DNA from 4 places in the Micromonospora sp. WMMD736 genome. Region 1 is predicted to be linked to each of the others. Evidence: riboswitches for the same ligand, from Rfam matches in the RefSeq annotation. Region 1 holds a riboswitch; each other region holds the start of a gene.
The links. A riboswitch is a leader RNA that binds a small molecule or an ion and turns the genes downstream of it on or off. The one in region 1 is predicted to bind S-adenosylmethionine.
Positions count from the first base shown of each region.

Region 2: it holds a riboswitch for S-adenosylmethionine, as region 1 does, so the genes downstream of both, thrC (threonine synthase) here and ACN269_RS00335 (hypothetical protein) in region 1, are expected to answer to the same signal.
Region 3: it holds a riboswitch for S-adenosylmethionine, as region 1 does, so the genes downstream of both, ACN269_RS29870 (ABC transporter substrate-binding protein) here and ACN269_RS00335 (hypothetical protein) in region 1, are expected to answer to the same signal.
Region 4: it holds a riboswitch for S-adenosylmethionine, as region 1 does, so the genes downstream of both, ACN269_RS17430 (aminotransferase class V-fold PLP-dependent enzyme) here and ACN269_RS00335 (hypothetical protein) in region 1, are expected to answer to the same signal.

Region 1 covers NZ_JBMHMI010000001.1:58,665-66,348, forward strand. Annotated here, with positions in the region: gene ACN269_RS00320 (S9 family peptidase) at 1-1,411, opposite strand, end outside; gene ACN269_RS00325 (GIY-YIG nuclease family protein) at 1,694-2,440, shown strand; gene ACN269_RS00330 (hypothetical protein) at 2,400-3,377, opposite strand; gene ACN269_RS00335 (hypothetical protein) at 3,551-4,177, opposite strand; SAM riboswitch class IV at 4,182-4,302, opposite strand; gene ACN269_RS00340 (protein kinase domain-containing protein) at 4,377-5,954, opposite strand; gene ACN269_RS00345 (type I restriction endonuclease subunit R) at 6,071-7,684, opposite strand, start outside.
Region 2 covers NZ_JBMHMI010000001.1:3,934,918-3,942,601, reverse strand. Annotated here, with positions in the region: gene ACN269_RS17555 (ABC transporter permease) at 1-60, shown strand, start outside; gene ACN269_RS17550 (DUF4232 domain-containing protein) at 50-649, opposite strand; gene ACN269_RS17545 (hypothetical protein) at 732-1,064, opposite strand; gene ACN269_RS17540 (hypothetical protein) at 1,086-1,589, opposite strand; gene ACN269_RS17535 (winged helix-turn-helix domain-containing protein) at 1,838-2,074, shown strand; gene ACN269_RS17530 (DoxX family protein) at 2,411-2,860, shown strand; gene ACN269_RS17525 (ArsR/SmtB family transcription factor) at 2,928-3,233, opposite strand; gene ACN269_RS17520 (DMT family transporter) at 3,325-4,293, shown strand; SAM riboswitch class I at 4,361-4,496, shown strand; gene thrC (threonine synthase) at 4,507-5,793, shown strand; gene ACN269_RS17510 (GNAT family N-acetyltransferase) at 6,030-7,049, shown strand; gene ACN269_RS17505 (hypothetical protein) at 7,039-7,684, opposite strand, start outside.
Region 3 covers NZ_JBMHMI010000001.1:6,567,571-6,575,254, reverse strand. Annotated here, with positions in the region: gene ACN269_RS29875 (amino acid transporter) at 74-2,023, shown strand; SAM riboswitch class IV at 2,110-2,221, shown strand; gene ACN269_RS29870 (ABC transporter substrate-binding protein) at 2,645-3,370, shown strand; gene ACN269_RS29865 (amino acid ABC transporter permease) at 3,410-4,180, shown strand; gene ACN269_RS29860 (amino acid ABC transporter ATP-binding protein) at 4,177-4,920, shown strand; gene ACN269_RS29855 (hypothetical protein) at 4,947-6,242, opposite strand; gene ACN269_RS29850 (Na+/H+ antiporter) at 6,380-7,684, opposite strand, start outside.
Region 4 covers NZ_JBMHMI010000001.1:3,914,335-3,922,018, forward strand. Annotated here, with positions in the region: gene ACN269_RS17425 (PrsW family intramembrane metalloprotease) at 1-1,311, opposite strand, end outside; SAM riboswitch class IV at 1,335-1,455, shown strand; gene ACN269_RS17430 (aminotransferase class V-fold PLP-dependent enzyme) at 1,535-2,770, shown strand; gene ACN269_RS17435 (FUSC family protein) at 2,780-4,045, opposite strand; gene ACN269_RS17440 (metal-dependent phosphohydrolase) at 4,123-4,773, shown strand; gene ACN269_RS17445 (DUF4031 domain-containing protein) at 4,751-5,026, opposite strand; gene ACN269_RS17450 (FAD-binding oxidoreductase) at 5,083-6,483, shown strand; gene ACN269_RS17455 (hypothetical protein) at 6,494-7,030, opposite strand; gene ACN269_RS17460 (glycerol-3-phosphate dehydrogenase/oxidase) at 7,119-7,684, opposite strand, start outside.

The DNA of each region.
Region 1 (7,684 bases):
CCTCGGTCAGCAGATATTCGGCGACAGCCCCGCAGTCCTTTACGTCGTCGATGCCCCAACGGCCGTAGAGAGCCTGCCGAAATGCCCGCCCGTACCCGGTGCTTCCGGTGTAGTCGACGTCGGCGACGGCGAACCCGCGGCTGGTGAAAAACTGCGCCTGCCAGTCCAGCCGTACCAGGCAGGAAGCCGTCGGCCCAGGGTGCGCCCGTACGATGACGGGCGCACACCAGTCCGGCGCCGCCCCGGTTGGCGGATATACCAGCGCCACCACCTCCCGGCTGCCCTCAACCGGGACGCGCAGCTCCACCGGCGTCGACACCGTCAGCCCGTCAAGCCCCGGATGCTCGGCCCGAGCCAACACCTCGACACGCGGTTCGTCGCCCAGGTGCACCAGCGCCACCTGAGGGGCCACCGCCGGTGACGATCCCACCAAGGCCACCGACGCGCCGCCCACCGCGAGGTACGGCTTGATCGACGTGTAGGGCAGCTTCACCGGCGTGACCGCTCCCGATCGATCAACGACGGCCAGGCAGTGGCGGGGCCCTTCCTGCACCACCATCACAATCCGGCCATCAACGAGGAAGCCGTACGAGGAGTAGCCCAGCTCCCAAGGCTCTGCCGCGCACTCGGCCGCCAACGGCGCCACCGGCGAGACCGATTCTCCATCCCAGCGATAGAGGTTCCACCAGCCGCTGCGATCCGACGCGAAGTACAGGGCGCCGTCTGGCCCCCACCGCGGCTCCACCACGGACTCCGTCGGCCCGCCTGCGAGCTTAACCGGATCGCCGAGCAACCCGTCGGCACCATAGGGCGCCACCCACAACTCGCTCGAGTCCCACGGCATGTCCCGCTCACTCCACCGCAACCAGGCCAGCATCCCCGGCCCGGGTTGCGGGGCCCCGAAGAAGCCCGAAGTCTCGGCAAGCACCCGCATCGCCGGGGCACCGACGAGTGGAACCGCCACCAGGGCGTCACCGTCGTCGGTTTCCCGTACGGCGAGTAGCTCGCCATTGCCGATCGTCAGGTCACCGAACGACGACGAGTCCTCCACTATCAGGCTGACGTTGCCTCCGGCTACCCGGTAGAGGCCGTTCGCGCCGGCGCACCACACCTCGTCGCTGCTCGGGGCGTACGTACCACCGCCGTAGGCGTGCACATTGCTGGTCACGGCGAAACGCGTTGGAGTTACGTCGGCCACGCCGTCGTCTGCCGACCACCGCACGAGGGTCGGGCCGCTCGCGCAGCTCGGACGGGACTCCAGCCAGTACAGCGCATCCCCGACCCTGCGTAGCTGGTCGAAGCCGATTGACGCGCGAACGGCGCTGGCTGCAGAGACGGCATCAGATTCTGGTGCCAACTCCACGGACTCCTCCTCGGGCGACGCCGCCAGCGATCCGTCGTGATGATTCATGGCGGTGAAACAGGATGCCATTGTCACCCACTTCCGGCCCGGCGGGCCGGACGCGGGCCAGCACGTGGGCGACCGCCCGAGTCTCCTCGCGAGTAGGGCCGGAGACCACGCAGAGGGTCATCTTGCCCGCTCCGCTCTCCCGGCCTGTAGTCGCGTGTTCCTTCGCAAGCGGGCGGCCTTCCGCACGGGCTCCGGCTCGGCGGCCAGCGAGTCGTGTTGGATACTCTTCCCGCTCATTCCGGCCGCTGCTGAGGTGGCCGGGATCGCCGCATCCGACGGCGCATGAAGCTACGGGAGGAGGAGGCGGTCGTGGCATCTCCAGTTCGAGACCATCGCGTGCAGGTCGTGCAGAAGTGGGGCTTCGGGATGGCCCCCGTCAAGCCCGAGGTCCAGCAGAAACGACGTCGGTCGGTAGCGGCCGTGCTGAGCTACCTGCAGAACGGCCCGATTGAGTCCAGCCCGTCACTGCTGGAGGCCCTGTCGGAAGTCAAGGGGCTCTACTCGCGCTGTCACAAGCAGGACCAGTGGGACTGGTTCACCGTGTGGCAACAGCTGGGCCGCCCCGGGCGTAAGCGCTGCCTACAAGCTGGTGATGCGCTCGGTCGCCTACGCACCGCAATCAGGGATGGCGACGATGTCACCGCTGCGAAGCAGCTCACGCTACTGACTGACGCGGACGTGCAGGTCCATCTGGCCGGATTCGTCGGGGAACAGCTGCTTGAACCGCGAGGAGCTGGCTACATCTACATGCTGTCGACTCGCGAGCTGCCCCGGATGCTCAAGATTGGCTACACCGAGCGGACCGTCGAGGAGCGGGTGAGGGAGATCAACCGGGCGACCGGCGTCGTTATCCCGTATGGCGTGCGCGCTTTATGGGTGGTCGCGGACGCTCCGTCAGTAGAGGCTGAGCTGCACGATCGATTGGCGCCTTACCGGGTGCGCAAGGATCGCGAGTTCTTCGACCTCGACTTCCGCGACGCGTCCGCCCTCATCCAGGGCTACATAGATGGTCTCCGACGCGAGGACTAGCGTGATCGCCCGTGGCGAGCAGCTGATGGAAGGCGACACGTTCTTCAATCAGGTCGACGGGCCGGCCCGCCAACTCGGCCAGGAGTTCCGGTAGGTGCCACGTCGTCAGGTGTGCGTAGCGGGCGTTGTAAACGCCGACGGCTTCGATGGCGAACTCGTCAGGAAAGTCCAGCAGTACGTAGCCGAGCAGCTGCATGATGGTCGGCGCTTCCAATGATGACCGCCGCGTCCCGTCGCGGCGCTTGCTGCCGAGGCCCGTCTTGAGTTCGAGCAGCAGGCCTGCGGCGATCAGGTCGGCGTCGGCGTTCATCAGCGATGATCCGGCGAAGGTCGGCCCGAGGGTCCAAGCACCATGCCGCGCCGACAGGGACGGCAGGAGGCTCCGCTCGGCGAAGGCGCGCAATGCCTGGAGCTCGTCGAGAGCCGCAGGTGGAGCGAGATCAAGTAGCTTCTCAGCGGTGATGGACCTTGGGGCCAGGGCCATCAACGGGGATCCGGGTGTGGGACCGGCCCGGTACAGGTCGGTGAGGAGCGCCAGCGCCCAGCAGGCCCGGGCAACGAGTTGATGGTCGGCTTCGCTGCCTGCGGCCGGCCCGGTGAACCGGGAGGTCCCCACGCTGTCGCCGCTTCGGGAGTAATTCAGCGTGCGCGCCAGTTCGTGGACCGCGTGCCGGAGTGGGGGAATGCGCGCGCCGAGCAGTGCCAAGCGCAGATCCGGTCTGGGATGCACCATGAAGCGCACCATCCAGTCGAAGGCTGAGCCGATGGTGCCAGGGTTCGCCTGGCTCCCAGGCACGACAAGGGAGCCCACGGATTCCCGATACCGTGCCTGCAGGTCCTGCCAGCGGCCGAACCGCTTCTGAATGAACAACCTCGCTGGCGAGGCTCTGTCGCTCATTGCCACGGTCAGCGCCGGCCAACCACTAATGATGGTCATGCTTCGACCACCAGGCGCCGACGTCGCTGCCCGCCACTGTCCATCATGGCCGGATGCTATCGAACGCCGCGGCATTCGAGCTGCCCGTCATCACCGGACCGAGGATGGACGATGTCCGGCGCGGCCGCTGTTGGCGATGTCGGGTACCCAACAGCAGCCGGCTGGACTGGCGATCAACGAGCGGTGGACAGGAATTCGGTCTGGGCCTGCCGGAGGCCGCTGAGGTCGTTGGGCACGGGCAGGACGCCGTAGCGGTCGAAAGCGTCGACGCTTGCCCCAAGCGACAGCGGCGAGTGCCGTTGCCACTCGGCCAGCGGCACGCTCGAAGCAGTCAGGCGTAGTGGCTCGGCGAGCCGGTCGAACTCCACCTGCTGCCACTCGCGCAGCTCGTTACCACGCCGTGCGGAGGCCATCAGCGAGGCGGCGACCTCGGTGGTCGTGGCCGTCTGCGGTTGGACCACGTCGCCGTTCATGATCGAGTGTCGGCCCAGCGGCAGTGCGGCGCGGTGGCCGTACCGTTCTCCGACGACCTGCGAGACGTGTCGGCAGGTCTCGCAGGCCAGCCACGACCACCGGGTTCGGGTGGTCACCGTGTCCCGGACGCACAACACACACAGGTCGAGGTCACCGGGAATGTCCTGGCCCTGCCACTGCTGCTCCCACTCCGGCGTACGGGGCTGGCAGCGGCACCGCTGTTCGCGCGGGGCACCGTCGCGGAGGTGCCCGCAGGTCAGGCAGACCGCGAAGGCGGCCAGGTCCAGCTCGTCGAACGGCACGGTGAACTCGCTCTCCGGTGCCATGAGGCACCCGCTCTTGCCGTACCGCAGCTTGCGGTCGGCCTGGTCTTCCCCCGGAGGCACCGTGCGCGGGTGGCGCGGTTGCCGGGTCAGCAAGCCGGGAGGCTTGACGCTGACCACTCTTGACGCCCAGGAAGCATAGAGATCATCGAGGCCGGGAGCAACTCCGCGGGGGAGACTTGAGCCCACGCTGGTGGCGGAACTATCCGTCGGCGGCGAGTCGGAGCCGGGCAAGCAGGTCGGCGACCTCCCGGGTCAGTTCATGGTCTGGGCCGTAGACAACGCAGAGGTCGTCGTGCAGCGGTTGCAGCTCGTCTGCGGCCTCGGCGGCCTTGTCTTCGGAGACCAGCAGTATGCCGATGTTGAAACGTAGGTCGAGAGCCGTGGGGGAGACGTCGCCGGAGGCGGCGCGCACGTGCGTCAGCACCTGCCGGAACTGGCGCAGGGCTGTGGTGGCCTGGCCGAGTTCCGCCCGGCAGTGCGCTGCCTGCCGCAGGCATTCCAACGCGTCCTCGCTGGTGGGGCCAGCGGTACGGGTGTACGCGGCGGCGAGGGCGTCGAACTCCGGCAGCGCGCGCCGGAAGTCCCCGCCGATGATGAGGATGGCGGCTCGCCGTGATCGCAGGCCCAGTACGCGGGGACTCTCAGCACCGAGCGCGTCGCTGGCGGGGCCGATGACGCTCTCGAGCACATCCGCGGCTTGGGCGAACCGCTCGTCGTCCAGCAGCTCGTCGGATTGGGTAACGGCAGCCTTGATCGCGTCTCGAACCTCGGTCTTCAGGATCGCCGCCGGATCGGCGCCCGACGTGCCGCTGCGAGGCGCCGGGACCACGGGGTCGGGTGCCGGCCGGTGCCGGGGCGCGTTGGGTCGGCGGTACACCAGCGTCGGGTCGGGCATCGTGCTGCTCGCGTGCTCGGAGGCGGGCGGTGCCGATCCAGGCAGGGGCAGGAAAGGCAGCAGCCGCTCGTAGACGTCGTAGGCGTCCGCCGGCCGGTCCTCGGGGGCCTTGGCCAGCAGATCGAGGACCAGCTCCTCGATCGCTGCAGGTACGTCGTGTCGGAGCGTCCGTAGCGGTGGTGGCGGCTCGGTGACGTGCTGGTGCCACAGTTTGAAGTCGCTGCCGCCGGCGAAGACCCGCTGCCCGGCGAGGAGTTCGTGCAGGACGCAGCCCAGGGCGTACAGGTCGCTCTGCGGCGTGACCTGTGCGTTCTGGATCTGCTCGGGCGGCATGTAGTGGTGAGTGCCGAGGGCGCTGCCGGTTGCGGTGAGGCGGGTGACGTCGGTGCGCAGGATGGCGGCGATGCCGAAGTCGAGGAGCTTGATCGCCCCATCCGCCGTGACCAGGACGTTGTCGGGTTTGAGGTCGCGGTGCACGACGGGGATGGCGTGGGCGTGGGAGAGGACGGTGCAGATCTGCGCGGCGATAGCGGCTGCCCAGGTAACCGGCAGCGGATGCTGTGGGTCGATGAAGGCCCGCAGGGCGGTGCCGCGAACGAACTCCATCACCAGGTAGAGCCGGTCGTATGAGCGATCGAGGACCGCGTCGTACACCTGGGGCACGCCGTGGTGTTGGATGCGTGCGGTGACGCGGGCCTCGCGGCGGAATCGCTTGGCGAACTCTTCCGCCTGCTGCGGGGTTTGCACGGCCTCGACGCGGATCAGCTTGATGGCGACCTCACGGTCGAGGACGCTGTCGTAGCCGCGCCAGACGTGCCCCATGCCGCCGGAGCCGATTTCCTCGACCCGCTCGTATCGACCGCCGATCGGCTCTGCCCGCACGTTGCCCCCACCCCTGCGACTGTCCCAGCCAGATGGTCAGTGTTGCGGTCGAACCGATCACCGTCCAGGGATGCCGCCGCGGCGTGTCACGTTGGCGCCGCGACGGCATCAGTGGGTCAGGCCGCCTCGTCGTCGACGACCCCCTCCTGCCGGCGGATCAGTCGCCAGGCGGCGCTGCGGGCGCTGCGGTTGAGCGAGCTACGGAAGTCGGTCTCCGGACCAAAGTAGCGGCGACCGAGGTCGGCGGCGGTCTCGAAGTGGTCCATCATCTTCTCCTCGAAGACCGGCCCGAAGACGTGGCCGAAGTTCTCCTCGTCGTTGGCGACTGCGGCCTGGCGGACCTTCGGGTCGGCCATCGCCTCGTTCAACGGCTTGACCACGTCATCGTCGGTGAAGCTGGTGCCGAACCGCTCGTTGAACCGGTCGACCAGCTCGGAGAGCAGGGACTTCTCCGGTTCCTTCGCCCCGCCGGAGCCGTCGCCGAACCCCTTCATCTCAGCGGCGCCCTCCGGGTTGAGGCTGACGTCGTGCTCGCCGGTCTTCTCCACCCGCAGGTGACTGAGGTCGACCTCGCCGACGTCAACGCCCCCGTCGCCCCGCCGACCCAGCCGGTTGAGCAGATGTCGGCCGTAGAGGTAGAGCCGTTCCAGCTCCGGGTCGGCGTAGGGGACGATCTGTGCGAGGAAGCCGTACTTGCGGACGTAGTCGGTGAGGTCGCCGCGGAACGTCTCAGCAGCCTCCCAGTCCGATTCGTCCTCGTGATTGAGTAGCACGTCGAAGCGGTCGACGGCGGGCTGGAGGTGCCGGTAGAGCTCGGCGTGCAGCTTTTCCCACTTCGCCCCGTTACCGGCGGCCTGCTCCTCGGCCGCCAGGTACGCCTCGACGAACTCCTGCATCTCCGCCTCGACCAGTAGCTGCGCGGACATCACCCGGCTCTGCGCGGTGTAGAGCAGGTTGGGGTCCGAGGGGAGGGTCTCGGCCTCTTCGAAATACGGCCGGAATGCCTCCTTGATCTCCTCGGCGTCGTTGACGAAGTCCAGCACCGCCAGGTCGCCCTGGCTCTTGCGGTCGGCGGTGCGGTTGAGCCGGGACAGCGTCTGCACGGCAGAGACACCGTGAAGCTTCTTGTTGACGTACATCGTGGTCAGCAGCGGTTGGTCGAAGCCGGTCTGATACTTCTCCGCGACCACCAGAATGCGGTATTCGCGCTGGCCGGCGGCGGTGCCGGCGCGGGCGGTCTTGTCGTCGGCCCGGGTGTACGCGAACACCTTTGGCAATGCAAGCTCCGCCAGTCCGCCGTTTTCCTTGACCTCACTGGTCTCCTCGCCCTCGTAGATGAGGGAGTTTGAGAAAGCCACCAGGACGCCCGGGTCGGGGTAGTCGCGGTCGGCGAGGTACCGCTTGATGGCCCGGGACATCTGTACGGCGCTCAGCCGGGATCCGGTGACGACCATCGCCTTGGCCCGGCCACCGAGCCGTCCGGCGGTGTGTGCCCGGAAGTGCTCGACGATGATCTGCGCGTGCTGGGCGACGGTGGAGTCGTGGGTCAGCGCGTACCGGGCGAGTTCCTTGTTCGCCTTGGACGAGTCGACTTCCCGCTCGTCCGGGTTCGCGTTGACCAGCTTCCAGTAGGTGTCGTAGGTGACGTAGTTGCGCAGCGGGTCGAGGATGAAGCCCTCCTCGATCGCCTGCCGCATGGAATAGACGTGGAACGGGTGGTACTTGCCGTC
Region 2 (7,684 bases), 3.9 Mb from region 1:
GCGACGCTGTTCTGGGGATTGGCGTTCTGGCGCTTCACCCGCAAGGACATCACGTCGTAGGCGTCCGCCAGGCGCTGACGCCGATCCGCCCGGTGTTGCCCACGTCGACCGGGCCGTGCGGGTCGACCTCCTCGGCCGGCTGACCAGCGGCGGGCGCCACCGACAGGTACGCCCCGTCGGTGGCCACCACCGTCGAGTCGGTGACCAGGTTGCGCCACAGGACGGTGGCGACGGCCCGTTCGCCTTCTTGCAGCGTGATCGGCTGCGGCGGCTGGTCGAAGCCCGACGTGATGCCCTGCGCCCCGTTCACCACGCTCAGGATGATCGGCTTGCGCCGCTCGTCGAGGACCCACACCGTCGGGTAGCCGTCGAGCCGGTAGGGGCGGTCGCCGCAGTTGACCAGCTCCAGGCCGAGGGCGCGCAGCCCCATCGCGGCGTCCCCACCGGTCGAGCGGATCCGGACGCCGGACGCCGGGCACGTGGGTACGGGCTCGGCGCTCGCCGACGGGGCGGGGCTCGACGGTTTCGGCGGCGGGCCGGTCGGGTCGCCGCCCTGCCCCGCGTGATCGCGCGGCACACACGCGCTGAGCGTGACCAGCAGAGCGGCTGCCACGCCGACCCGTCGCCCGCTGACGTTGCGAAAGATCATTCCTCGATCCTCGCCGACGGCCGTGGTCCGCCGCTGCCCGGGCGGTCGTCGTTCGCTCTGGGTTCGACCTGCCGTCCCCTGTTCAGACGCTGTCGAGCTGCCCCAGATATGGGGCAGCTCTGCCTCCGGCCGGCGTCCGCATCGGGGATGTGTCCGGCCGTGAGTCGCACAACCCGCCACCATGGTCGATGGGCAGGGCACAGCGCGCGCCGCCGGGTAGTCGGTGGTCGCACCAGACGCGGGTACGCACGAACTGGCGGTCCTCCTCGCTCAGCGTCGTCTCACCGAAGTCGATCGCGGTGACGTGCCCGAGCGAGTCGCGCAGCGCCTCGGCCAGCGCCCGTGCGCCGTCGATGCTGGTCAGGGTGGTCGGTAGGTGCACGATCCAGCGTGCTGGAACCTCGTACTCCGTCATGCTGCTCCCTCCGGCTTGGGCTTACGCGGTCGACCCGGACAACCCTTCGGTGTACGACGTGAGCGCCTCCACTGCCGCCGTCAGGCTCTCGGCCATCAGGTCGAGCTGCTCGGCGGCCCGGGACCACTGCCCACTCGCCGTCTCGGCGGCCAGGTCGGGCTGACCGGCATCGGCGAGCTGCTGCCGAGCTGCGCTGATCCGGGCCGGAAGCTGACCGACCCGCGCGGCGGCGGCACCGAACTGCTCGCGGGCGGTGTCCAGTACCTCGACCAGGTCTCCGATGCTGGGCTGGCCGGCTGCCGTGCGCAGCCGGCTCACGCCGTCGCTGAGTTGCCGTTCGGCATCAGCGGCCAGGTCGAGCGCGTCGTCTCCGCGACGCCGCGCGTGCCGGATCGCCGGATGGGCGCAGCCGGCGCTGGTCCGCTCCAACAGGACGGTCGCGGCGGCCACCGCGAGGTACGTCTCGCGCAGCTCGCCGGTCACCTGCTCGACCTCCCAGGCGGCGCTCGCCTCGGTCACGGTCACGGTGGGCCTCCTCTCGGTTGTGGGGTGCCGGGGCAGCGCGACAACCAGCTCGAATGGGGGACATTCGAGCCGCCCTGTGCGCTGCCCCGGCGTGGGTCCGGGGCTTCCCGGAGTGATGAACCAGCCCTGGTGCCAACCCGGGAGGCTCATCCTCACGCTATTTCACCTAGTGACATAGGTCAACCATGTTCTTGAGGGTGGATCGCGTGTCGTGATCAGATGGGATTGCCAACCCGGGAGGACCGCCCATGCCCGCGATCCCACTGAGCTATGTCGACATCGCTGCGGACGTCGCCGCTCGTATCAAGGCCGGCGAGTATGAGCCGGGTGCCAAGCTGCCCTCCTACACGCAGCTCGCCGACCTCTACTCGGTGTCGTTCTCGACTGCAGCGCGTGCCGTTGCGCTCCTGCGTGACCGGGGTGTCGTTGTCGGCGCACCGGGGCGCGGAGTCTTCGTCAAGGAGCTGGATCCCGGCAAGTCATAACGGGTGGACCGGGCGCAGGTCGGCCCGACGGCGGTCGGTACGTCAGGTGCCCACCTCGACCGAGTCGTCGCATCGGAGGCGGACGCTTGCCCCATATTCGGGGCAGCTCGACAGGGTGTACGGGCACCACGCCAGCCGGTACGTTGAGGACTCGGGAGCGCTCCCAGTGCGCGAGAGCTACTGCCGCGTGTGGATCAAATTAGGGCAAAGCTGTAGATCCCGCACTGCGCCCTGGGTGCTACCGACGGGGATTTTCCCACTAGCAAGGAATTTATTAACATCGATGGCTTGAGGCCCCACCATGGAAGAGATCTGTTCCCTTCGATGGAGGTCTCCATGAACGTCTCTCGGCTCGGCGGGCCGACCCTGTCCCTGTTCCGCATCGTGATCGGCCTGCTGTTCACGCTGCACGGACTCTCCTCGGTCTTCGGGTTGTTCGGCGGCAACCCGATGACCGGCAAGGCCATCCCGCTCGGCACCTGGCCGGGCTGGTGGGCCGCCCTGATCCAGCTCATCTGCGGCGCGCTGGTGCTGGCCGGGCTCTTCACCCGGCCCGCCGCGCTGCTCGCGTCCGGCTCGATGGCGTACGCCTACTTCGTCGTGCACCAGCCGGACGACCTGCTGCCGCTGCGCAACGGCGGTGAGCTGGCAGCCCTCTTCTGCTGGTCGTTCCTGCTGGTCGCGACGCTGGGCTCGGGCCCGTGGGCGCTCGACTCGCTGCTCTTCAAGCGTCGCGCCGACGAGTCTGCGCCGGCGATGGCCGAGCCCAGCCCGGTGAACGCCTGACCGCACCCGTGACGCGCGTCGCCGGAGCCATGGCGTGTCGGCTCCGGCGACGCGTGCGTGTCGGCCGTCAGGCCGGCGGGCGGGGGGCGAGGACCGCGTCCAGCAGGCCCGGGTAGCGCGCGTCAACCTCGTCGCGGCGCAGTCGGACCAGGCGGCTCGTGCCGGCGGCCCGGGTGCGGGTCAGGCCGGCCTCGCGCAGCACCTTCAGGTGGTGGCTGCGGGTCGCCTTGGAGACGCCGAAGTCGAAGCTGCCGCAGGCCGCCTCGCCGCCCTCGGCGAGCGCCCGGACGATCTGCAACCGCACGTCGTCGGCGAGCGCGGCCAGTACGGCGGTTACCGGTACGGCGGTCAGGTCGGGTTCGTGCGGCTCCATGTGACCAGTCTAACCCTTGTTCGACAACGATCGAACAACACCCTATGGTCGGTGTCGTTGGTTCGAAGATACTCGAACATTGGAGCTGACGATGCGATCCCGCGCCGCCGCCTACCCACTGCTCGCCGCGCTCGCCTGGGGTGCGATGTTCCCGATCCTGGCCACCGCGCTCGCGAGGGTCGACCCGCTCAACCTGACCACCGCCCGCTACCTGTTCGCCGCCGTCATCCTGGTCGGCATCCTGCTGATCCGGGAGGGCTCGGCCGCGCTGCGGCTCGGCGGTCGGGGAGTCGAGGTGGTGGTGCTCGGCGTGGTCGGCTTCGCCGGCTTCAACCTGCTCACCAACCTGGCGCTGGAGCACGCCGCCCCGCAGCAGATCTCCCTGTTCGTGGCGACCACCCCGATCATCACCCAGCTGGTCCGGTGGGCCCGGGACGGCGTACGGCCGAAGCCCGCCCTGCTGGCCCTCTCCCTGGTGGCGCTCCTCGGCGTCGGCCTGGTGATCACCCGCGGGAGCCTGGCCGGGCTCGGTCAGTTCGGTCTCGGCGGCCTCATGATGATCGGGGCGGTGCTCGGCTGGGCTATCTACACCCACGGCGCGACCCGGTTCGGCACCTGGTCACCGCTGCGCTTCACCACCCTGACCGCGCTCGCCGGCACGGCCGCCATGCTGGCCGCGAGCATCGGCGCCGACGCCGTCGGGTGGCAGCACGCGCCGGCCGCCGCCGACCTCGTGGCGGTCACCCCACAAGTGGCGTACGCCGTGCTCGTCGCCGCCGTCGTCGCGGTGCTGGCCTGGAACACCGGCGTGCAGCGGCTGGGCGCGGCAAACGCCGCCCTGTTCATGAACCTCGTCCCGGTGACCACGTTCGTCGTGCAGATCGCCCGTGGCTACCGGCCGGAGGGGATCGAACTGGTCGGCGCGGCAATCACCATCGCCGCCCTGGTCGCCGCGAACCTCGCCGCGCGTACCCGCCCCCGGCCCTCGTCGTCGCCTCGGCCGACGGCGGTCACCGATCCCGTCGCGGTGGTCGACCCGGTGGCGGTGGCCGCCCGCTGACCCACTGGCTGGGATGCCCGGTGGAGGCGCCGGGCAACGTTGCCTAGACTCGACGGCACAACTGCATACCTCATCCAGAGGGGCTGAGGGATACGGCCCGACGACGCCCCGGCAACCACCCCGCGCGCTCACCGCTGAGCGACCGGCGGGGCAGGTGCCAATTCCGTCCCCGCCGCACCGTGCGATGCGGGGAAAGATGAGAGGACTCTCGACATGACGTCGACGCTCGCCGCCTCCGGCATCGACACCTCCGCCAGCCCCGCCCGCGCCCTCGTCTGCCGCGCCTGTTCGGCCCGCTACCCGCTCGCCGCCCAGCACGCCTGCTACGAGTGTTTCGGTCCGCTGGAGGTCGACTACGACACCGCGGCCCTCGCCACGGTCACCCGCGAGCAGATCGAGGCCGGCCCGGACAACATCTGGCGGTACGCCGCACTGCTGCCCGCCGGCCAGGACCCGACCACCCGGGTCACCCTCGACCCGGGCCTGACCCCGCTGGTGGCGGCCCCGCACCTCGCCGCCGAGCTGGGCATAACCGCGCCGCTCTGGGTCAAGGACGACAGCGCCAACCCGACCCACTCGTTCAAGGACCGGGTCGTCTCGGTGGCGCTGACCGCCGCGAAGGCGCTCGGGTTCAGCCGGTTCGCCTGCGCCTCCACCGGCAACCTGGCCAACTCGGTGGCCGCGCACGCCGCCCGCGCCGGTGTGCCCTCGATCGTCTTCATCCCCAGCGACCTGGAGCAGGGCAAAATCATCACCACCGCCGTGTACGGCGGCGAGCTGGTCGCCATCGACGGGTCGTACGACGACGTCAACCGGCTCTGCGGCGAACTGGTGGAGACCGACGAGTTCGAGGACACGGCGTTCGTCAACGTGAACGTCCGGCCGTACTACGCGGAAGGCTCCAAGACCCTCGGGTACGAGGTGGCCGAGCAGCTCGGCTGGCGGATCCCCGCCCAGGTGGTCATCCCGATGGCCAGCGGAGAACTGCTCACCAAGATTGACAAGGCCTTCTCCGAGCTGGTCGAGATCGGCCTGGTCGAGGCCCCGGCGGGCGGCTGGAAGGTCTTCGGGGCGCAGTCGGCCGGCTGCAACCCGATCGCCGCCGCGCTGCACGCCGACACCGACACGATCACCCCGGTCAAGCCCACCGGCATCGCCAAGTCGCTCAACATCGGCGACCCGGCCGCCGGCCTCTACGCCCTGGAAGCGGTGCGCCGCACCGGCGGGTGGATGGAGTACGCCGACGACGACGAGATCCGCGCCGGCATCCGCGACCTGGCCCGTACCACCGGGGTGTTCGCCGAGACGGCGGGCGGCGTCACGGCGGCGGTGCTGCGCAAGCTGGTCGAGTCCGGCCGGCTCGACCCGACGGCGGAGACGGTCATCTTCAACACCGGCGAAGGTCTGAAGACGATCGACGCGGTGGCCGCCCAGGTCGGCCCGACCCACCAGATCAAGCCGTCCTTGCGTGCCGCCCGGGACGCCGGTCTGCTCGGCTGAATCCACCGGGTGACTGGATTTTCGCTGTGAGTGTGGAAAACCCGCCGCCCAGGACTTGACGGCAGGAACCGGACGGCGCAAGATGCTCCGTGCGGGAGGGCATTTCGCCGAAGACTTTTGAAGTTCTTGCGACCCAACGCCGGAGGCGTTGTGCGAGTGTCCCTCCCGACCACGTTCGACAGGGCCAGCGAATAATCGCTGGCCCTGTCGCTTTTGCTCCTGCCAGGCTCGCCCGCATGAGCATCACGATCGTGCCGTTCGACGGCGCCGACCGGGCAGCGGTCGACGAGGCGTACCGGATCGGCGCGGCGGCCACCGAGGCCGACCTGCCCGACTTCCCGCCGTCCTGCCGGCAACGCTTCGACGCCCTCTTCCACACCCCGATGCCCGGCACCCGATCCCTCTGGGCGCTGGCCCGGCTGGACGGGGTGCCCGCCGGCTACCTCCAGCTCGACCTGCCGCAGCTCGACAACACCGACAACGCCACCGCCGAGCTGACGGTCCGCCCGGACCTGCGCCGCCGGGGCGTCGGCCGGGCCCTGCACGAGTACGGGGTACGCCTGCTGCGTCAACACGACCGCAAGCGGGTCGTCGCCATGGCCGTCGCCGCGCTACCCGGCGGCCCGACGCGACCGGTGGCGGGCGCGGCGTTCGCCACCGCGATGGGCGCGCAGTCCGCGCTGGTCGAGGTGCGTCGCCGCCTGGAGATCGAGCGGATCGACCGGCTCGCGCTGCGGGCGGCCCTGGCCGAGGCCCAGCCCCGCGCCGAGGGCTACCGGTCCGTCTCCTGGCAGGGTGCCACCCCGGCGCAGTACGTGGCGGACGTCGCCTACCTGGACGGCCGGCTGTTGATGGACGCGCCCATGGGCGACGTGCAGTGGGAACCGGAGCAGGTCGACGCCGAGCGCATCCGGGGCAACGAGCGCGCCCTGGACGCCCGGGGTCGGCGGCGCTACCACCTCGCCATGCGACACGAGGCGTCCGGCCGGCTGGTCGCCTGGACCCTGCTCGACGTGGGTGCCTCCACCGACTGGCACGCGTACCAGCAGATCACCCTCGTCGACCCGGCCCACCGTGGTCGCCGGCTGGGCCTCATCGCCAAGGCGGAGAACCTGCACCACCTGCTCACCCACGAACCCGCCGTACGCGTCATCGACACCTGGAACGCGGCCAGCAACAGCCACATGGTGGCGATCAACGAGGAGCTCGGGTTCCGCCCGGTGGACGCCTGGGACAACTGGCAGCTCACCCTCTGACGCCCGGCGGCTCACCCGCTTCCAGCCGACGGGTCAGCTCGCTGACCGCGCTGTGTAGATCCTGGTCCGAGGTGAAGTGGTGTTTGCGCACCGGTGGCGGCACGGTGTCGGTCGGCGCGACAGTCAACCCGGCCGGATCGCGCACCCGGCGGTCCACCTCCGTGGCCCGGCCGCCCACCCGCGCAGTGGGATGGCCGGGCCGAGCCACCGGATCCCCGGCGAAGATCCACCCACCGATCGGGTCGGTGTAGCGCCAGAGGTTGATCCACCGCCAGTCGATCCGTTCTCCCGCCTCGTACAGCACCGAGTCGTTCACGTATCCCGGAAAGAACCGCCGGTACAGCGTGCCCAGCGGGCTCGCGTAGGTCAGCAGCGCGACCCGCCGTTGGCAGGTCGCCGGCAACTGGAGCACCGCGGCCAAGGCCAGCACGCTGCCGTGACTCTGCCCGGACAGGACCACCTGGTCACAGCCCGCGACGAGTTGCCCGATCCGGCGGGTCAGCTCCGGCACCGCCCGCTCCGCGTAGCAGGGCGGCGCGAGCGGGTGCGCTCCACGTGGCCAAAACGTCGCCAGGTCCCAGAGCACCCCGACCGACCGGACGCCGGCTGACCGATAGGCGAACAGTCCGGCTACC
Region 3 (7,684 bases), 6.5 Mb from region 1:
GCACACCGCCGGACGGACGTCGACCACACGGCGGATACTCGCGGTGACCATGGGCGGGACGGGGGTGACGCCGGTGGAGGTGAACAGACGTGCCGGCCGGCGGACCGACCGGTTACGACGCTGGCTGCTCGCCGACGGGTCGCGCCAGCCCACGCCGCAGGGCCTGCACGCCCACCCACAGGAGGACCGGCACCACCCGTGGTGGCGGGTGATGTGCCTGACCGGCGTGGACTACTTCTCCACGCTGGGCTACCAGCCGGGCATCGCGGCGCTGGCCGCCGGAGCGCTCTCGCCGGTGGCGACCCTGGTGCTGGTGCTGGTGACGCTGCTGGGCGCGCTGCCGGTCTACCGGCGGGTGGCGGTGGAGAGCCCGCACGGCGAGGGCTCGATCGCGATGCTCGTACGCCTGCTCAGCTACTGGCCCGGCAAGCTGTTCGTGCTGGTGCTGCTGGGCTTCGCGGCCACCGACTTCATCATCACCATCACCCTGTCCGCAGCCGACGCGACCGCCCACATCGACGAGAACCCGTTCCTGCCCAGCGGCCTCAAGGGACACGAGGTGGCGGTGACGTTGCTGCTGGTGGCCCTGCTCGGCGCGGTGTTCCTCAAGGGTTTCGGCGAGGCCATCGGGATCGCCGTCGTGCTGGTGGCGGTCTACCTGACGCTGAACGCGGTGGTGATCGGCGACGCGCTGTGGCGGGTGGTCAGCCACCCGAGCGCGGTCGGAGACTGGACGAACGCCCTGACCACCGGACACGGCGATCCGCTGCTGGTGGTCGGGCTGTCCCTGCTCGTGTTCCCGAAGCTGGCGCTGGGCCTGTCCGGCTTCGAGACCGGGGTGGCGGTGATGCCGCACATCCGGGGGGACCGTCAGGACTCGGAGGACCGGCCGTTGGGCCGCATCCGAGGCGCGCGACGATTGCTCACCACCGCCGCCGCGACGATGAGCGTCTTCCTGATCACCAGCAGCGTGACCACCACCGTGCTGATCCCGCCCGAGGCCTTCCAGCCGGGTGGGGCCGCCAACGGCCGGGCGTTGGCCTACCTGGCCCACCAGCATCTCGGCGAGGTTTTCGGCACCGTCTACGACCTCTCCACCATCGCGATCCTCTGGTTCGCGGGGGCGTCCGCGATGGCCGGGCTGCTCAACCTCGTACCCCGGTATCTGCCCCGCTACGGCATGGCGCCGACGTGGGCCCGCGCGGTCCGGCCGCTGGTCCTGGTCTTCACCGGCGTGGCGTTCCTGATCACGATCATCTTCTCCGCCAGCGTCGACGCGCAGGGCGGCGCGTACGCGACCGGGGTCCTGGTGTTGATCACCTCGGCGGCGACGGCCGTGACCCTCGCGGCGCGGCGACGGCGGCAGCGCGGACGCACGGTCGCGTTCGGTGCCATCGCGGTGGCGTTCGTCTACACCACGGTGGCGAACGTGGCGGAGCGGCCCGACGGTGTGAAGATCGCCGGCTGTTTCATCGGCGCGATGATCGTGGTCTCGGCGCTGTCGCGGGTGGCGCGGGCGTTCGAGCTGCGGGTCGACCACGTCCAGCTGGACGAGTTGGCGACCGCGATGATCGACGAGCGCTCCGGACGCCGGATCCGTCTGGTCGCGCACGAGCCGGAGCGGCGCGACCTCGCGGAGTACCGCGACAAGCTGGCCCAGACCATGGCGGACAACGACTTTCCCGACGACAGCGACGTGATCTTCGTAGAGGTCCGGGTCACCGATCCGTCGGATTTCGAGACGGAGTTGCTGGTACGCGGCAGCGTGGCGCACGACCGTTTCCCGGTGCTCAGCCTGGCCAGCTCCGCGGTGCCCAGCGCGCTGGCCGCGCTGCTGCTGGAGATCCGCGACCGCAGCGCGCGCCGCCCGCACATCTACTTCGAGTGGACCGAGGGCGGCCCGGCTCGCAACGTGCTGCGGTACCTGGCGTTCGGGCAGGGCGAGATCGCCTCGGTGACCCGGGAGATCCTGCGTCGTCAGGAGCCGGACCGGACGCGCCGACCCCACGTCCACGCCGGTTGACCAGCTCGCCGCGCGCGGGTCGGGGCTGGTGAGCGTGGTCATATCGGCTGGACGGACGACCGGTGGGCGCTGCTAGCCTCGGCGCAGGTCATGAGCGCCAGCGCGAAGCCCCGGCTCGCTGGCCGGCAACCCTCCTCCGCGGTGGGGTGCCCCGGGTGAAGACCAGGCACCGGCGGGACGTCGGTGCAAGCGTGGCCTGGCACCCAGGTCAGCACCAAGACCCGGGAGACCGCATGCACATCCTCAGCCCCACGCCACCGGCAAGCCGGCGTACGCCGGCCCTGACCCGGCGTCGCCACGTGGACCTGATGCGAATGCGCAGCGCGGCGTGTACCGCCGCCTGAAGCGCTGAGCCCCCCTCCCCGCCCCACCCCACCCTCCCGACCCTTCTTCGCGTTGATCATGAAGTTGTTGCCCGCTCGACCGGCGTGTCGTGGCAATAACTTCATGATCAACGGGGTCGACGTCACCCTTTTGGAGAATTTTGTGCGTAGTTCTGTTGGTTTGAGGATTTTTGCGGCCGCTGCTGTGGTTGTTGGTGGGTTGAGCGCCTGCGGCGGTAGCGGCGGCGGCGGGTCGGCTGGCGATGCGGGGAATCCGTACGGTCTGGCGCAGGCGGGTGTGCTGCGGGCCGGGACGCTGACGGACGCCCCGCCCAATGTGTACCTCAAGGACGGCAAGTTCACCGGCTTCGACAACGACCTGCTGACCGCCGTGGCCGGCAAGCTCGGCCTGAAGGTCGAGTTCGTCGGCACCGACTTCTCCGCGCTCCTGTCCCAGGTCAACAACCACAAGTTCGACGTCGGCAGCTCCTCGATCACCGTCACCGAGGCGCGCAAGAAGACCGTCGACTTCGGCAACGGGTACGACTTCGGCTACTTCGGACTGGACGTGCCGGCCGGCTCGCCGATCAAGGATTTCGACCAGCTCACCGGCAAGCGTGTCGTGGTGGTGCAGGGCACCGTCCAGGACGACTACGCCACCGGCAAGCAGCTCGACCCGGTCCGCGTACCCGACTACAACGGCGCGATCAACCAGCTCAAGGCGGGCACGGCCGACGCCTGGATCGCCCCGGCCGAGATCGGCGAGAAGTCCGCCGCCGACAGCAACGGCAAGATCACCGTGGCGGCCAAGCAGCTCAGTCCGGCACCGACCGCGTACGCCGTCGCCAAGGGCAGCGACAAGCTGCGCGAGGCGCTGAACAAGGCCCTCGACGAGGTCATCGCCGACGGCACGTGGAACCGGTTGCAGGCCCAGTACTACCCGGGCCGGCCGATCCCGGCCGACTTCACGCCGGGCAGCGGCACGGTCGCGGCGCCGTCGGCGTCCGCGTCGGCCGCGTCCTGACCCGGTGACGAGCGAGCAGGGCGGTAGGAGAGGCGAACGATGGATCCGTTGAGCACCCTGTGGGAGACGTTCTTCGACGTCGACGCGATGCGCGAGGCGCTGCCCGAGATGCTGACCGTCGGGCTGCCCAACACGCTGATCCTGGCGGTCTCCGCCGCCCTGCTCGGCACGGTGCTGGGTCTGCTGCTGGCCGTGGCCGGGATCTCCCGCAGCCGGTGGCTACGCTGGCCGGCGCGCGTCTACACCGACGTGTTCCGGGGGCTGCCGGCCGCGGCGACGATCCTGTTGATCGGCGTCGGGTTGGCGCCGCTGGGCATGCAGGTGTGGGGGCCGGACCCGTACCCGCTGGGCATCCTCGCGCTGTCGCTGATCGCCGCCGCGTACATCGGGGAGATCTTCCGCGCCGGCATCCAGTCGGTGGAGGCCGCCCAGCTGGAGGGTGCTCGGGCCCTCGGCTTCTCCTGGACCGACGCGATGCGGCTGGTGATCATCCCGCAGGGCATCCGGCGGGTGCTGCCCGCCTGGGTCAACCAGCTCATCGCGTTGATCAAGGACTCCAGCCTGGTGTACTTCCTCGGCCTGGTGGCCAGCCAGCGCGAGCTGTTCCGCATCGGGCAGGACTACGCGGCCACCACCGGGAACGAGTCCGCGCTGCTGCTGGCCGGACTGTTCTACCTGGCGCTGACCGTCCCACTGACACACCTCGTCAACTGGATCGACCGGCGGCTGCGCGACGGCCGGAACCCCGTCGCGCCGGACGAGGACGACGAGCCCACGCTGACCCCGGCCACGGAAGGAGACCGGCGATGACCACCGCCACCACCACCTCGGTCAGCCTGCGGGCACACGACATCCACCTGGCCTTCGGCGCGAACCGCGTACTGCGCGGCGTCGACCTGGACGTGCCCCGGGGCGCGACGGCGTGCGTGATCGGACCGTCCGGCTCGGGCAAGTCGACCCTGCTGCGGACGCTCAACCGCCTCATCGAACCCGACCGTGGCGACGTGCTGCTGGACGGACGCAGCGTGCTACGGGACGACCCGGACGCGCTGCGCCAGCGGGTCGGCATGGTGTTTCAGCAGTTCAACCTCTTCCCGCACATGAGCGTGCTGCGCAACATCACGCTGGCGCTGCGCCGGCTGCGGGGGCTCGGCCCGGACGAGGCGGCCCAGGTCGCCCGCGCGCAGCTGGAGCTGGTGGGGCTCGCCGGCAAGGCCGACGCCCGGCCCGCGCAGCTCTCCGGCGGTCAGCAGCAGCGGGTGGCGATCGCCCGGGCGCTGGCGCTGCGACCCGAGGTGATGCTCTTCGACGAGGCCACCTCGGCGCTCGACCCGGAGCTGGTCAAGGGGGTCCTCGGAGTGATGGCCGACCTGTCCGCCGCCGGGATGACCATGGTGGTGGTCACCCACGAGATGGGCTTCGCCCGGCAGGTCGCCGACACGGTGGCCTTCATGGACCGGGGCGTGGTGCTGGAAGCCGGCCCACCGGAGCGGATCTTCGAGGGGGCCGACCATCCCCGACTGCGTCGCTTCCTGGCCCAGGTGCTCTGAGGGGCCCAGTGCTCCGAGGGCGGCGCTCAGCCCGCCTGGATGCTCAGGTGCGCGGCGAACGCCTTCAGGTCGCCGAGCAGTTCCAGGATGGCGTTGCGGTAGGCCACCGACGCCCACAGGTGCAGCTCCTCGTCGTCCAGCCCGCCGAACGCGTGTGACAGGGCCTTGCGGCGACGCCGGTCGAGCACCTTGTGCGGGCGCGCGAGCAGGTCCCCCTCGCGCCGCAACGCCTGGAGGTAGGCGGCCACCGCCTCCTGGTAGTGCCGCCCGGCGACCCGTTCCAGCAGGGTGAACTCGAAGACGTTCAACGCCGCCTCGGAATCCCAGTACGCGCTGTCGCGCACCGGCGGGCTCGCCACGTGCCGACCCATGGCGTGCCGGGCCTCGTAGAGCAGCAGCACACCCCGGCCGGTGGTGCTCAGCGGCCGGCGCGGCGTCGGCAGCCGCAGCGTCCGTACCGGCGCGGCGGCGGTCAGGTCCACCGCGCCGGCGTACGTCGGCATGCGCTGCGTCGTCGACGCCGGCTCGGGCAGCAGGCAGGCCAGCTCCTGGTAGGGCACCGGGCCACCGGAGGGCAGGGCGCGTACGGTCGCCTCGTGCAGCTCGCCGAGCGACCGGTCGTCCGGGGCACGCCCCGGCGGCAGCGTGAGCACGAGACCGTTGGCGCCGGGCACGGGCACGCCCAGCACGCAGGAGTTGCGCAGGAACGCCCAGGTCGCCGCCGCTTCGCGGATGCCACTCGCCACGGCCTGCGCGTCCGCGCGCCAGTCCTGCGCGATCCGTAGCCGCCGGGCCAGGTCGGCGGCCGCCGCGCCCTCGTGCGGATACAGCTCCCGTACGGCCCGGGGCAGCGACCCGGGGCGCAGCGCCAACGGGTCACCGGTGCGAGGGGGCACGGCGTGCCTCGGGCAGTCGGCGTCGGAGTGCGGGTCACCGTCGACCGCGTGGCAGTCGCCCAGCCAGCTCGCCCCGGGTGGCCCCGCCGGACGGGCGAACGCCAGGTGGGGCAACCGGCCGGTCCGCAGGACCGTCTCGTACTGCGGCCGGGCGCGACCGGCGCGCAGCACGTCCAGTGGCAGCACGGGGGCGAGGGTCACCACCGCGGCGAGGACGACGCAGTGTGGGCAGGCGTCGCGGACGCGATAGCGGCGGAGGTGGTCGACGCCGGGCTGTTCCCACTGGACGCCGACGACTGCGCCCTCCTGCGCCATGAGGTAGAGGAACCCGGTGGCGACCCGCTCGCGGGTGACCGAGGCCACCTCGTCGAGGAACTGCCGCTCGGTGACCATCCGCGGCTCGGCCGCGCTCGCCCCGGTGGTCATGGGCCCCCCTCACCGACCGAGCGCATCGACGAACACCGAAACAGGCCTCCACCGTACCCGCCGATGAGCTGCCCGGACGCCCCGGTCGCGGACCGCGCGGTGTCACCAATACGTCAGGGGTCGGTTGCGGACCCCGCTCACTCGTCGGGTCCACGCCCCAGCAGCCGGATCTCCTCGTTGTCCAGCGCCGACTGGAGCTCCAGGAGCACCAGGTCGTCGATCTCCCGGCTGTCGCGTAGCCGGGTCAACTCCCGTCGCTTGTGGGCGAGGACGCCGAGGCGCAGTCGGCGTTCGAGTCGGCGTTCCTCGCCGGTACGTCCGCCGGTCTCGTCGAGGTCCGCCAGGTGACGCTCGTACTCGGCCCGCAGCCGGCGTACGGACTCCTTCTCGGCCCCCACCTCCGCGGCGACCCCGGGCAGGGCGTCCAGGCCGGCCTGGGTGGCGCTCCGACGGGCGCGTCGGGCCTCGTCGACGCGTTCGGGGTCGCCGGACAGCCGCGCCCAGCGCACCACCAGCGGCAGGGTGGTGCCCTGCACCAGCATGATCAGGACGATCACCAGCGCCGTGACGAAGATGATCAGATCCCGCTCGACCACCGGCCGGCCGGCGACCGTCATCGTCGGGACGGCCAGCGCGGCGGCGAGCGACACGGCGCCCCGGAAACCGGACCAGCCCGCGACCGTGCCGACCCGCCAGCTCGGCGTGCTGCGTTCCTGCTCGACCATCCGCCGCCGACGCAGCCGCGCCGACTGCGCCGTCAGGTAGACGAAGCCCAACCGGGTGAGCACGACGACGAGCGTGACCGCGAGCACGATCAGCACCGCCCGCGGCGGCGAGGTGCTGACGATCCCGCGCACCGCCCGGGGGATCTGGGTGCCGAGCAGCACGAACAGGCCACCGTTGATCAGGAAGGTGGACAGGTCCCAGAACGCGTACGCCAGCACCCGGGAGCGGGCGCGGATCACCCGTGGGCCGGCGTACGCGAGCACCAGGCCGGCGACCACGACGGCCAGCACCCCGCTCGCGTGCACCGAGTCGGCGAGCAGGAACGCGGCGAACGGCGTCAGCACACTCAGCGCGCCCTCACGCAGCGGATCGTCGAGTCGCTTGCGGATCAGCACCACGCCGGCCCCCACCAGCAGGCCGGCGACCACCCCGCCGAGGCTGGCCCCCACGAACTCCTCGCCGATGCCCAGCGCCCCCGGCTTCGCGCTCTCGGTGAGCAGACCCACGGTCACCGCGAAGACCACCAGCGCGGTGCCGTCGTTGATCAGGCTCTCCGCGTGCAGGGTGGTGAGGAGTTTGCGGGGCAGCCGCTTGGCCAGGCCGGTGACCGCGGCGGCGTCGGTGGGCGCGAGCACCGCGCCGAGCACCCAGGCGGCGGCCGGGTTCACGCCGAACGCCTGCGCGGTGAAGGAGACCGTGACCATGGTGAGCACCAC
Region 4 (7,684 bases), 3.9 Mb from region 1:
GCTGCCGTCCCAGACACCGGCCGGGGCCTGCGGGTCACGGCCCACGAAGTACGACCGGTACGCGGTGATCGCCTCCAGGAGCTGCCGCTCCTCGACGGCGGTCCGGTCCCGGTCGGCCGGCTTACGGTCCAGACCACGCAGCGACCCGTCGCGCAGCAGGGCCAGCCGGGTCGCCGCGAGCTGGTAACCGCGCATCGCCCGCACCCCGGCATCGCCCGCGACCCGCCGTGCCCAGGTCCGGGCGGCGTGCCGACGACCCAGGCTGCTGAGGGCGGCCACCTCGGGCGGGCTCAACCAGCCGGCGCGTACGTAGTCCGGCAGCGTCCGCTCGGTGAGCCGCCCCTCCCAGGCGCGCAGCCACACGGCCAGCCCGACGGTGCCGAAGAAGACCGGCACCATCAGGCCCAGGAAGCCGTACAGCATGATCACCGCCTCGCCGGTGGCCTGGGTGAGCGTGGGCAGCAGGTTCCACGTGCCGTGCAGCATCATCGCGAGCAGCAGGCCGGCGATCGGGGCCAGCACCCGCACCCGCCGGTCGGCGCTCCGGGAGGCCACGCCGAGCCCCAGACCGGTCATCGAGGTGAAGAGGGGATGGGCGAACCCGAACAGCAGGATCCGCACGATGAAGATGGCGATCACCTGCTGGGTGCCGGTCGCCGGGCCGTACCGGTCGGCGCCGGCCGCGTAGCCGTACCCGCCCAGGTAGAGGATGTTCTCCACCATGGCGAAACCGACCGCGGAGAGCCCGCAGTAGACCAGGCCGTCGGTGATCCCGGACCACTCCCGCCGCCGGAACAGCAGCAGCAGGATCGGGCCGAGCGCCTTGGTCAACTCCTCGATGAACGGCGCCACCAGCACGGCGGTGAGCGCCTCCGGCAGCCCCCAGTCGGCGAACCGCCCGGCGGCGAACTCGTTCACGTTCAGCGAGGCGGCGGTGGAGACGAACGCACCCCAGGCGAAGCAGAAGATCAGGTATTTCAGGGGTTCCGGTTCGTACCGGTCGAGCCAGAGGAAGCAGGCGACCAGCACCGGCACCGGCAGGATCGCGGCGCCCACCCCGATGAGCAGCGCGTTGAGCCCCAGCGACTGACCGAGCGTGATGACCATGAAGACCGCGCACGCGGCGATGAGCAGCACCACCGCGGCCAGCACCACGAACCGCAGCCAGCCGAAGCGGCGCGGCGGGATCCCGGGTGACCCGCCGACGGGCGGGGCCGCCGGCGGGTGCGGCGGCGACGGCAGGGGGGCACCGGGCGGGGTGTCGGCCATGCGGTCAGCGTAGCCATCCCCCGCCGGCTGGTCCGGCCGCATCCACAGCCGCTATGCTGCCCGCAGGTCACGAGCGCCAGCGTCAAGCCCCGGCTTGCTGGCCGGCAACCCTCGTCGAGTTCGCGGTGGGGTGCCCCGGGTGATGACCGGGCCCAGCCCGATCGGCGTGCTGGGCAAGCGCGGACCCCGTCCCGACAGCACACCCGGGGTCCCTGACCCCGGAGGTTCCGGCGTGTCCGTCACCCTCGTACCCTCGCTGCCCAGCCTGCCCGCCGTCGCGTCGCCGCGGTCGGCGGCGCTCGACGTGCTGGGCGTACCCGGCGAGATCAACCTCGACTACGCGGCCACCGCGCCGTGCGCGCGGGCCGCGGCCGACGCGGTCACCGAACTGCTGCCCTGGTACGCCAGCGTGCACCGGGGCGCCGGAGCGCTGTCGCGGCGCTGCACGCTGGCGTACGAGCGGGCCCGGCAGACGATCGGGGACTTCTTCGGCGCGAGCGCGGACGATCACGTGGTCTTCACCCGCAACACCACGGACGCGCTCAACCTACTGGCCCGCTCGTTGCCGGTCGGCACGACGGTGGTGACCTTCGCCGGTGAGCACCACGCGAACCTGCTGCCCTGGCCGCGCGGCTCGGTACGCCTGCCGGTGCCCGCCAACCCGGCCGGGGCGGTACGCGCTCTCGCCGCCGCACTGACCGAACTGCGCCGCGACAGCAACCCCGCGCTGCCGGTGCTGGTCGCGGTGACCGGGGCGAGCAACGTGACCGGTGAGCTGTGGCCGGTCGCCGAGCTGGCCCGGGTGGCCCACCGGCACGGCGCCCGGATCGTCCTCGACGCGGCGCAGCTCGCCCCGCACGCCCCGGTCGACAAGCACGCGCTCGACGTGGACTACCTGGCCGTCTCGGGCCACAAGCTGTACGCCCCGTTCGGCGCGGGTGTGCTCGTCGGCCGGGCGGACTGGCTGGACGCCGCCCCGCCCTACCTGGCCGGCGGCGGGGCGACCAGCCACGTCGGGCCGGCCACCCACGACGTGACCTGGGCGACCGGCCCGGCCCGACACGAGGGCGGCACCCCCAACCTGCTCGGCGCGGTGGCGTTGGCGGCGGTGTGCGCGGCGTTGACCGACGCCGACCGGGTCGCGCTCGCTGCCCGCGAGGAGGCGTTGCTGGCCCGGCTACGCGCCGGACTCGCGGCCCTGCCGCACGTGGTGGAGTTGCGGACCTTCGGTCCGGACGCGCCCCGGGTCGGCATCGTGTCGTTCGTGGTCGCCGGTCAGGACTCGGCCACGGTGGCCGCCCGGCTCGCCGCCGAGCACCACATCGGCGTACGGGACGGGTTGTTCTGCGCCCACCCGCTGGCCCGGCGGCTGCTCGACGAGGCCGCCACGCGTACCGGCCGGAAGGACCTTCCGCCGACCGCGCTGCGTGCCAGCATCGGTCTGGGCAGCACCGCCGCCCAGGTCGACCGGCTGCTCACGGCGCTCGCCGGGTTGGCCTGAGCCCCGCGTTCAGCCGACCGGCGGGGCGGTGGGTGGCTTCGGCGCGTCGCCCGGCTCGGCGGGTTCACCCACCGGCCGCTCCTGGTCCCCGAAGGAGGTGCGGATGCAGCGGTTCGCCTCCTCCTGTTCGATGCCGGAGGCCACCAGCAGGTCGCTGGCCGTGGTACGGATCTGGGCGACCACGACGCTGCCGGAGAAGCCGACGCCGGCCCCGTACGCGCGGCCGGCCTCGCTGACGGCCCGCAGCGACCGCTCCCGCGCCTTCTGTGGCTCCTCCCCCGCCGCGAACTCGTGTTTGAGCAGCCGGACCGACTCGGCGAGGTGGCCGATCGCGTCCGGCATGGTGTCGGGCACCGGCTCGTCGTCCTCGATCAGGGTGACGGACCGGCGGATCAGCGTGCCGGAGTTGCGCATCGCGCGGTCGATCGGGTCGGCGGCCTCCGCGTAGTGGACGAGTTCGTCGCGGCGGTGCCAACGGGCCGGTGACAGGGTGGCCGTCTCCTTCGCGCCCTCGATCGCCTCGGTCAGGGTGGCCAGCTCGTTCTTGTTGTCCCGCAGCCGTTCCAGCGCCCGCTGGATGGTGGCGCGGTCCCGGCCGCGTAACCCGTCGGCGGTGGCGTCGAGCTGCGCCGCGAGCAGGTCCAACGCGGGCCGGGCGGCCCGGTTGATCACCCGGAGCGGGTTCAGCGGCAGCAGCACCGCCGTGACCAGCAACGCGACGCCGCCGCCCAGGAACGCGTCGACGAAGCGGGGGATCTCCAGGTTCTGGGTGGACGGGCTCAGCGTCACGATCAGCACCGCCGTGGCCGCCGCCTGGATGACGATGGCCACGCTGGCCCCGGCGAAGATGGTGAGCAGGATCGCCACCGTGACCACCAGCCCGAGCTGCCAGGCGCCGGTGCCGAGGAAGTAGATCAGCAGATCGCCGACGGCCACCCCGACGCCCACCCCGACGATCAGCTCCACGGTCCGGCGGAACCGCTGGCCCACCGAGGCGGCCAGGGTGCCGACCGCGGAGATCGGCGCGAAGACCGGTTGCGGGTTGCCGAGCACCTTGTGGGAGACGAGGTACGCCAGGCCGGCCGCCAAGCCGGCCTGGACCGCCAGCCCACCGGCCATCCGCACCCGGTGCAGCCGGTCGTGCAGGGTGGCCCGGCCGCGGTGCTTGAGCTGCTCGGTGGCCTCGGCGATGCGCGCCCCGTCGACGTCCACCAGTCCGTCGCGCAGTGGCGCACGCCGCACCACCGGAGGTCTCTTGTCCCGGGCCGCCGCCATGGGCGCGACTACCCGTGGCAGACCCGCTGAATCCTCCCGCAGGCGTTCGGTGTGCGCGGATGCGGCAGACTCGGGCGGTGGCCGATCTGCTGGAGCGGTGGCGGGCGGCGGCGCACGGCGCCGGCGCACGACCGGACGAGCACGCGACCGTGACCGGTGAGCGGCTGCTCGCCCGCTGGCGGGAGCCGCACCGGCACTACCACACCGTCACCCACCTGACCGCCGTACTCGACGTGGTGGACCGCCATGCCGGGCTGGCCGAGCGGCCCGACCTGGTCCGGTTGGCGGCCTGGTGCCACGACGCGGTCTACGACCCCCGGGCCGCCGGTGAAGCCAACGAACGGGACAGCGCGGAACTGGCCGGGAACCTGCTCACCGGGCTCGGGGTGCCGGAGCCCGCGGTGACCGAGGTCCGCCGACTGGTCCTGCTCACGGCCGGGCACCGGGTGTCGGCGGAGGACTCCGACGGCGCGCTGCTCTGCGACGCCGACCTCGCCGTGCTGGCGGCCCCGCCGGCCGTCTACGACCGCTACGCGGCGGCCGTCCGACGGGAGTACGCGCACGTGCCCGACCCGGCCTTCCGCAGCGGCCGGGCCGGCGTCCTCACCGGGCTGCTGGAGCTGCCCGCGCTGTTCCGGCTGCCGCCGCTGGCGCAGCGGTGGGAGGTGCCGGCCCGCGACAATCTCCGTCGTGAGCTGGCCACTCTCACCGGGTCGGCGAATCGTTGAGGTGCTTCGGGCGGCGCAGACCGGCGTCGCGCAGCAGCCGGACCAGTTCCCGGCTCGGCACCACCCGCGCGCCGAGCCACACCGCCGCCGCGAAGCGATCGGCCGGGATGTCGTAGTGGTCCCGGTCGAAGCCGCGTCGGGGTGCGCCCAACGTCTCGGCGAAGGCGTGCAACTCGGCGTAGGAGACGTCGCTGATCAGGTGCGACCAGAGCCGACCGCGCCACGGCCAGGCAGGCCGGTCCAGGTAGAGCATGTCGCCAAAGCTAACCCGCGTTGATGACCGCTGACACACGGCTTAGCCTCGGCGGCATGGCCCCCACCGGACTCCTCGACGACCTGCGCGCCGCCCTGGGCGAGAACGCCGTGCTCACCGACCCGGACCTGCTGCGCGTGCACCAGCGCGACGAGGCCGACCTCTGCGCTGCCGGCGTACCCCTCGTGGTGACCCGTCCCCGGACGACCGAGCAGGTGGTCGCGGTGGTCCGGGCGGCGGCCCGGCACGGCGTACCGGTCGTGCCGCAGGGCGCGCGGACCGGGCTGGCCGGCGCGGCGAACGCGGTGGACGGTTCGGTGGTGCTCAGCACCGTCGCGATGGACGAGATCCGGGAGATCGACCCGGTGAGCCGGATCGCGGTAGTCCAGCCGGGCGTGGTCAACGCCGCGCTGGCGCAGGCGGTCGCCAAGCAGGGACTCTGGTACCCGCCGGATCCCGGCTCCTGGGAGTCGTCGACGATCGGCGGCAACGTGGCCACCAATGCGGGCGGCATGTGCTGCGTGAAGTACGGCGTGACCACCGAGTACGTGCTGGGCCTGGAGGTGGTGCTCGCCTCCGGTGAGGTGCTGCGCACCGGCCGGCGTACCGCGAAGGGGGTGGCGGGCTACGACCTGACGCGGCTCTTCGTCGGCTCGGAGGGCACCCTCGGCGTGATCACCGAGGTGACGGTGGCGCTGCGGCCCGCACCGGCCGACTCGTTGACCCTGGTGGCGGTCTTCGGATCCACCGCGGCGGCGGGTGCGGCGGTGGCCCAGATCGCCGCGCGGGGCCTCACCCCCAGCCTGTTGGAGTTGCTGGACCAGACCCACCTGCGGGCGATCGAGGCGTACCGGCCGATGGGTCTGCGGACCGACGCCCAGGCCCTGCTGCTGGCCGCCGCCGACACCGGTGACCGGGCGGCCGACGACCTGGCCGCCGTGGCGCAGGTGTGCGAGACGGCCGGCGCCGAGGAGGTCTACGCGGCCACCGACGCGCTGGAGGCGGCGGCGTTGTTGCAGGCCCGCCGGCTGGCCCATCCGGCGATGGAGAAGTTCGCGGCCGACACCCACCCCGGTGGAAGCGGCGGCCTGGTTATCGACGACGTCGCGGTGCCGCGCGGTGCGCTCGCCGCGCTGCTCGACGGGGTAGCCCGGATCGCGGCGGAGTGCGAGGTGCCGATCGGCGTGGTGGGGCACGCCGGGGACGGCAACATGCATCCGAACATCGTCGTCGACCGGGCCGACCCGGCGAGCGTGGAGCGAGGTCGGCGGGCGTTCGACGAGATCATGCGCCTCGGCCTGGACCTGGGCGGCACCTGCACCGGTGAGCACGGCGTGGGCCTGCTCAAGCGGGACTGGTTGGCGCGGGAGATCGGCCCGGTCGGCGTCCGGGTGCACCAGGCGATCAAGTCGGCGCTGGACCCGGCCGGCCTGCTCAACCCCGGCAAGGTGCTCTGACGGGCTGCCCTCAGCCCTTGACCTCGGCGGGCGTGGCCTGGGTGAGCAGCAGCAGGATCTCGCCGGCCACCGGCGGACGTTCCTCACCCGGACAGTCCTGCGAGGAGATCAGCCCGGACGAGGTGAGCAGGCTCGACGTCAGCGCGTCGATGCAGGTGGTGCGGTACCGCCGGGCCTGGTCGGTCTCCTCGGCGAGCCGGGGGTCGGCGAGCAGCACCTGGAGCCGCTCGGTCTGCTCCGGGGCCAGCCGGCCCCGGGAGGTGACCCCGTCGCCGGCACAGTCGAGGCACTGCCACGAGCCGTCCCGCTCGACGCTCAGGGTGCGCAGCGGTGCGTCGGCTCCGAGGCGTTGGAGCAGACTCACCTGCCCCTTGGCGACCGTCGTGGGGATCTCGGGGGTCGGTTGGCCGGCTGCCGCGCCGGCCGGCGGAGGGGCGGCCGGCGTCTCGGCGTCGTCGCGACCGAGCAGCGAGCACCCGGCCAGGGCACCGACGAGCACCACGGCGAGAGCGGGGGCGAGCAGACGGGGATGCGCGCGGTACGGCACGGCGGAAACCTACCCCACCGTAGGTAGCGTTCGAAACCACCATCCGGGCCGCTATAGCTAGTTACCCATCGGTAGCGTTACATACCGGTCATCTCGCCGTGGGTCGCAGCTCCGCCTGATCGTCGCCGCCCCGGTCCGCGGCGTACCCGCGCGCGTCCGGCACGCCGAGTCGGGCGGCGTCCGCCCCGACGTCGTCCGGCATGAGCTGGGACTGGCGCTCCGCCTCGACCCGCGCACGGTAGTGCTCGACCTCACCGGCCCGGGTGGCCGCGTCCCACCCCAGCACCGAGCCCATCAACTCGGCCGCGTGTTCCGCCGACTCCAGGCCACGGTGACTCGTCTCGAACGAGATCCGGGTACGCCGCGTCAACACGTCCTCCAGGTGCAGCGCCCCCTCGGCCCGCGCCGCGTAGGCGACCTCGGCCGCCAGGTACTCCGGGGCGCCGGCCAGCGGCGACCCGAGCAGCGGGTCGGCGTCGACCAGCGCCAGCACGTCGAGGGTGAGGTTGCCGTACCGCTCCAGCAGGTGCTCCACCACGCCCACCGGAACGCCGTGCCGCCGGGCCAGGTCGGCCCGGTCCCGCCAGAGCGCCGCGTACCCGTCCGCGCCCAGCAGCGGCAGGTCGGCCGTCCGCGACGCCCGACCACCCCCCA